DNA from 2 places in the Actinotalea sp. JY-7876 genome. Region 2 is predicted to be linked to the other one. Evidence: predicted binding sites of a transcription regulator. Region 2 holds the regulator's gene; the other holds the start of a gene.
The links. Region 2 encodes Rex, which represses fermentation and respiration genes when NADH is low (regulators of the CRP and FNR family bind a similar motif). Its sites were predicted from a motif close to CTTGTGAANNNNTTCACAAG; they were not measured.
Positions count from the first base shown of each region.

Region 1 (3,396 bases), 140 kb from region 2:
CGGTCGGTCGGTCGCGTCCGCCTGCCTGCGCCAGGAGCTGGTTGGCCCCCCGCTCGCCGCCCTCCGCGTTGAGGAAGGGCACCGTCACCTCGACGAGCGCCTCGGCCGGGTCCAGGCCGGCGTCCTCGAGCGCGGCGACAGCGCCGGCCCGCCGGTCGACGCACTGGCGGATGCTCGCGGGCCCGTTGATGAACGCGATGCGCCGGTGCCCGAGGTCGAGCAGGTGCTCGACGGCCATCGCGCCGCCCGCGACGTCGTCGACGGCGACCGAGGCGAGCTCCGGGCTGGGTGAGGGCCGGTCGAGCAGCACCACCTCGACGCCGCGCGCGTGCAGGTCGAGCAGGTGGTCGACGTCGGCCGTCGCGGGTGTGACCAGGAGCCCGAGGACGCCGTGCTCCTCGAAGAGCCGCAGGTAGCGCGCCTCGCGCGCCGGGTCCTCGTCGGAGCTCGCGAGCATGAGCATGTGGTCGTCCTGGGCCAGCCGGTCCTCGACGCCGCGCGCGACCTCGGTGAAGAACGGGTTGGCGATGTCGAGCAGGACGGCGCCGACGGTGGTGATGGTGCCCGCGCGCAGCTGGCGCGCGCTGCCGTTGGGCACGAAGGACAGCTCCTCGATGGCCGCCTGGACCTTCTCGCGCGTCGTGGGGGAGACCCGCTCGGGGCGGTTGAGGACGTTCGAGACGGTGCCGAGCGAGACGCCGGCCTGGCGCGCGACGTCGCCGATGCTGGCGCGCACGGCGCCCCGGCGAGGTGTGCGGGCCATGGGTCCTCCGGGATCGGTACGGTCATTGTGCCCGTGGAACGGTTCAAGGACGAGACGGCGCACACGGGTCGCCGCTGGAGGTCCCATGGCTCGCGTGTGCTTCGTGTCCCGCATCCGTCCCGACCAGGTGGCGGCGTACCGGCGACGGCACGCCGAGGTGTGGCCCGAGATGCTCCAGGCGCTGCACGAGACGGGGTGGCGCGACTACACCCTGCACCTCGCGCCGGACGGCCTGCTCGTCGGGGTGGTCGACGTCGACGACTTCGACGCCGCCCGCGACGCCATGGCCCTGCGTGAGGTCAACGCGCGCTGGCAGGCCGAGATGGCCGAGCTCTTCGGCTCCGACGGGCCCCCGGACGAAGGCTTCGTCCCGCTCGAGACGGTCTTCGACCTCGACGCCCAGCTCGCCGCCGCAACCCCGCCCACCCCCACCCCGCCCACGCCCACCCCGCCCACCCCCACCCCGCCCACCCCCACCCCGCCCACCCCCACCCCGCCCACCCCCTCGCCCCCCACCCCGGCCGCCCGCTGACCGGTTTTGGTGCCGATCCGGGTGCCCGGACGCCCGGATCGGTGCCAGAACTGGGCCGTTCGACCGGCGAGGGCGGGGATCGGCGCCAAAACGCGGCGGGTGGTCGGCGGCGGGGCGGGTGACCGGCGGTCGCCTCACCCGCCTCACCCGCAGCGACCGCCGTCCACGACCGGCCGCCCGCTGACCCGCTTTTGGGGCCGATCTGGGTGCTCCGACGCCCTGATCGGTGCCAAAACCGGGGCGGGGGTCGGCGGCGGGGGGTCGGCGGCGGGGGGTCGGCGGCGGGGGGCGGGGGGTCGGCGGCGGGGGGTCGGCGGCGGGCGGTCGGCGGCGGGGCGTGGAGCGGGGGCGGGGCGGTTGACCCGGTTCGGTGGGGCGCCTATCGTTCGTGAAACGTTTCATTCGAGGAGTAGACACTGTGAGCACCGGGACGACGACGTCATCGGCTGCCGGGCGACGGGCCGCGGCCCTCGCGGCACTCACCGAGCAGACCATCGAGCTGCCGAGCTGGGCCTTCGGGAACAGCGGCACGCGGTTCAAGGTGTTCGCGCAGGCCGGCGTGCCGCGCGACCCCTACGAGAAGATCGCCGACGCCGCCCAGGTGCACCGGTACACGGGCGCCGCGCCGCGCGTCTCGCTGCACATCCCGTGGGACAAGGTCGAGGGCTACGCCCACCTCGCGGCGCACGCGGCCGACCAGGGCGTGACCATCGGCGCGATCAACTCGAACCTGTTCCAGGACGACGACTACATGCTCGGGTCGCTCACGCACCCCGACCCCCGCGTGCGCGCCAAGGCCGTGGCCCACCACCGCGAGTGCCTCGACATCATGCGCGCGACCGGCTCGCGCGACCTGAAGATCTGGCTCCCCGACGGCCTCAACTACCCCGGCCAGGACGACCTGCGCGCGCGTCAGGACCGCCTCGCGGAGGGGCTCGCGGAGATCTACGCGGGCCTGGACCCCGAGCACCGGATCATCCTCGAGTACAAGTTCTTCGAGCCCGCGTTCTACGCGACCGACGTGCCGGACTGGGGCACGTCGCTCCTGCACTGCCTCGCGCTGGGTCCGCAGGCGATGGTCGTGCTCGACACCGGCCACCACGCGCCCGGCACCAACATCGAGTTCATCGTCGCGCAGCTGCTGCGGGTGGGCCGCCTGGGCGCGTTCGACTTCAACAGCCGCTTCTACGCGGACGACGACCTCATGGTCGGGGCGGCGGACCCGTTCCAGCTCTTCCGGATCATGAACGAGATCGTCGCGGCCGACGCCCTGCGCCCCGACTCGGGCGTGAACTTCATGCTCGACCAGTGCCACAACATCGAGCCCAAGATCCCGGCCCAGATCCGGTCCGTGATGAACGTCCAGGAGGCGACGGCCAAGGCGCTGCTCGTCGACCGGGAGGCGCTGCACGCCGCGCAGCAGTCGGGCGACGTGCTCGGGGCCAACGGCGCCCTGATGGACGCCTACAACACCGACGTGCGCCCGCTGCTCGCCGAGCTGCGCGAGAGCCAGGGCCTGGAGCCCGACCCGATGCGCGCTTACGCCGCGTCGGGGTACGCCGAGACGATCGTGGCCGAGCGCGTCGGTGGCGCGCAGGCCGGATGGGGAGCCTGACCCGATGAGCCAGACCAGCCCGACGACGAACCCGGCCGCGGCCGACCTCATCGCGCGGTCCAACCGCCTGGGCGCCGACCCGCGCAACACCAACTTCGCGGGCGGCAACACCTCCGCGAAGGGCACCGGAACGGACCCGGTCACCGGCCAGCCGGTCGAGCTGCTGTGGGTCAAGGGCTCGGGGGGCGACCTCGGCACCCTGCGCGAGGCCAACCTCGCCGTGCTCCGCCTGGACCGCCTGCGGGCGCTGGCGGACGTCTACCCGGGCGTCGAGCGCGAGGACGAGATGGTCGCCGCGTTCGACTACTGCCTCCACGGCAAGGGTGGCGCGGCCCCGTCCATCGACACGGCCATGCACGGGCTCGTCGACGCCGCCCACGTGGACCACCTGCACCCCGACTCGGGCATCGCGCTGGCCACCGCGGCCGACGGCGAGGCCCTGACGCGCGAGTGCTTCGGCGACCGCGTCGTGTGGGTGCCGTGGCG
Region 1 covers NZ_CP059493.1:3,164,074-3,167,469, reverse strand. The annotation lists gene H2O74_RS14570 (LacI family DNA-binding transcriptional regulator) at 1-763, opposite strand, end outside; gene H2O74_RS14565 (L-rhamnose mutarotase) at 849-1,295, shown strand; gene rhaI (L-rhamnose isomerase) at 1,714-2,910, shown strand; gene H2O74_RS14555 (bifunctional aldolase/short-chain dehydrogenase) at 2,915-3,396, shown strand, end outside.
Region 1: a site for Rex is predicted at 1,681-1,700, ahead of rhaI (L-rhamnose isomerase). Genes of this name have one in related genera too.

Region 2 (3,396 bases):
GTCGAGTCGTCCGACCGCGACCGCATGTCGTCCTGACCCTGCCGGGACCTCTTCCGGCGCGGGCACCTGCCCGGGCACGGTAGAGTGACGGCGGACTTTCCCGAGCGCGGGCTGGTCGGTGGCCGAGAGGCCGCTGACATCACCAGGACCGCCGGCACACCGATCACAGTTGCGAGGACACGTGGGCTCCGTCATCAAGAAGCGCCGCAAGCGCATGGCCAAGAAGAAGCACCGCAAGCTGCTGCGCAAGACGCGCCACCAGCGCCGCAACAAGAAGTGAGCGCGCGCCCGCGAGGGCGCTGACGCGAAGGACCTCGACGAGGGCCCGGCTCCGGCCGGGCCCTCGTCGCGTCCGCAGGGTGCGTCGCCGTGGCAGGGGCCGTCGGGACCCGGAGCCGCGCGGGACCGGTCAGCCGCGCAGCTGGCGGCGGACCGCGCGCAGGATCAGACCGGCGACCCACGCGGCGCCCGCCCCGCTGGCGGTGTACATGCTGCGGCGCGCGGCGGTACGCCGGCGGCCGCGGAACTCGCGCACGGGCCAGCCGACCTTGCGCGCGTGGCGGCGCAGGCGGGCGTCCGGGTTGATCGCGACGGGGTGGCCGACCGAGGACAGGATCGGCACGTCGTTGGTCGAGTCGCCGTAGGCGTACGAGCGCGCCAGGTCGATGTCCTCGCGCCGGGCCAGCTCGGCGACGGCGCTCTCCTTCGCGCGGCCGTGGAGCAGGTCGCCGACGAGGCGGCCGGTGTAGAAGCCGTCGCGGTGCTCGGCGACGGTGCCCAGCGCGCCGGTGACGCCGAGCCGGCGGCCGATCAGCTCGCCGATCTCGACCGGGCTCGCGGTGATGATCCACACCTGGTGGCCGGCCTCGAGGTGGCGGTTGAGGAGCGCCTGGGTGCCGGGGAAGATGCGCAGCGAGAGGACCTCGTCCCACACCTCCTCGCCGATCGCCGCGATCTCGGCCACGGACTTGCCGGCCACGATCGACAGCGCGCGCGAGCGGACCTGGTCGATCTTCTCGACGTCCTCGCCGAACATCAGGTAGTGCGCCTGGTGCAGCGCGAACGTCACGAGGTCCTTGGTGCCGAAGAACCCGCGCCGCCGGAGCCCGACGGCGAGGTGGAAGGCGCTCGCGCCGCGGATGATCGTGTTGTCGAGGTCGAAGAACGCGGCGGTCCTGGCGTCGGCCTCGTCGAGGCTGCGGTGGTGGGCCGCCACGGCGGCCCGACCGGACTCCGCGTCGGAGCCCGGGAGCTCGGATCGTCCCGGTCTCGGCTCGGCCACCCGGTCACTGTAACGACTCCCCTAGGGTTGGGCGCATGAGCGACCGGGTGGACGAACGGGTGGTCCTCTACGTCCGTTCCGGCTGCCACCTGTGCGAGGCCGCGCGCGACATCGTCGCCCCCGTGGCCGCCGAGGCGGGCGCCGGGGTGAGCGAGATCGACATCGACACGGCGCCGGACGCCGCGGAGCTGGTGGAGCGGTACGGGGAGCTCGTGCCCGTGGTGGTCGTCGACGGCGTGCAGCAGGGCTACTGGCGGATCGACGCCGGACGCGTGCGGCGCGCGCTCGCGGCGGGTCGCGCATGACGGCACGCCCGGTGCCGGCCTCGACCGTCGCGCGCCTGCCCATCTACCTGCGCGCGCTCGAGCAGCTCGCCGAGCGGGGGGTGGAGCGGACGTCGTCGGGCGAGCTCGCCGAGCTCGCGGGCGTGGGGTCCGCGCAGCTGCGGCGGGACCTGTCCTTCCTCGGCTCGCACGGGGTGCGGGGCGTCGGGTACGAGGTGGACCACCTCGAGGCGCAGGTGGCCGCCGCCCTCGGGCTCATGGGGGACCTCGCCGTCGTCATCGTCGGCCTGGGCAACCTCGGGCACGCGCTCGCCAACTACGTGGCGGGCACCGGCAAGGGCTTCCGGGTCGCGGCGCTCGTGGACACGGGTCCGGACATCGTCGGGACGACCGTGTCCGGGCTGGTGGTCGAGCACGGGCGCGACCTCGAGGACGTCGTGCGGCGCGAGGGCGCGCGCCTCGCGGTCCTGGCGACGCCGGCAGGGGTCGCGCAGGACGTCTGCGACCGCCTCGTCGCCGCGGGCGTGACCGGCATCCTCACCTTCGCGCCGTGCGTGCTCCAGGTCCCGGCCGACGTCGACGTGCGCTCGGTCGACCTCGCCACGGAGCTGCAGATCCTCGCGTTCCACGAGCGCCGCAAGGGCGCCGCGCGCGCCTGACGCCGGACGGCGCGGGGCCGGACGCGGCCGTGCCCCCGCCGGCGGACCGGCGGGGGCACGGCGTCGGGCCGAGGGCCCGGTCAGGCCTTGACGGCCTCGATCTCGAGCGCGACCTTGACCTTGTCCGAGACGAGCACGCCGCCGGTCTCGAGCGCCGCGTTCCACGTCAGCCCGAAGTCCTTGCGCGACAGCTCGGTCTTCGCGGAGAAGCCGAGGCGGGAGGCGCCGAAGGGGTCGGTGGCCGCGCCGTTGAACTCGACCTCGAGCTCGACCTCGCGTGTGACGCCGTGGATCGTGAGGTCGCCGACCAGCACGTACTCGTCGTCGTCCTCGGCACGGATCGACGTCGAGGCGAAGGTCCACGTCGGGTACGTCTCGACCTCGAAGAAGTCGGCGCTCTTGAGGTGGCCGTCACGGTTCGTGTCGCGGGTGTCGATCGTCGCCGGGTCGAGCGTGGCGGTGACGCTCGAGGACGCGAGGTCCTCACCGATGGTCACGGTGCCGTCGGTGATCGCGACGGTGCCGCGGGTCTTGGAGATGCCCGCGTGGCGGACCGTGAAGGACGCCGAGCTGTGCGACGGCTCGATGCTCCAGGTGCCGGTGGTGACGCCGGTCGGCAGGGTGGTCGTGCTCATGGGTGCTCCTCGGTGGTGGTCTGTGGCGGTCGGTCGATTGGTTGAACAATCAACCTCTCGTTGATATTTCTACTACACCCGGGACGGGGGCACAACCGTTCGACCGCCGTCCGCGCGGCCGTCGTGGCACCCTGATCGGGACGGAGGGGGAAGATCATGACGGCTGAGACGCGGACCCGGGCCACGGCCCCGACCGGAGCCGCCGCAGCGCGCACCGCGGCGCCGGGCGCCGACACGACACCTTGGCTCACCGCCGAGCAGCAGCGCGCCTGGCGCGCGTACCTGTCCGGGACCGCCCGGGTCGCCGAGGCGCTCACGCGCCAGCTCGACCAGGACTGCGGCCTGTCGCTGAGCGAGTACGAGATCCTCGTCCGGCTCTCCGAGGTCCCGGACCGCACCCTGCGGATGTCGGAGCTCGCCTCCTCGCTCGTCCACTCCCGCAGCCGCCTCACCCACACCGTCACGCGGCTCGAGCGGCGCGGCGTGGTGCGCCGCGAGAACTGCCTCGTCGACGGCCGGGGCGTCAACTGCGTCAT
Region 2 covers NZ_CP059493.1:3,026,497-3,029,892, reverse strand. The annotation lists gene H2O74_RS13970 (helix-turn-helix domain-containing protein) at 1-36, shown strand, start outside; gene H2O74_RS13965 (30S ribosomal protein bS22) at 182-280, shown strand; gene H2O74_RS13960 (HAD-IB family hydrolase) at 410-1,282, opposite strand; gene H2O74_RS13955 (glutaredoxin family protein) at 1,318-1,587, shown strand; gene H2O74_RS13950 (redox-sensing transcriptional repressor Rex) at 1,584-2,225, shown strand; gene H2O74_RS13945 (YceI family protein) at 2,306-2,860, opposite strand; gene H2O74_RS13940 (MarR family winged helix-turn-helix transcriptional regulator) at 3,017-3,396, shown strand, end outside.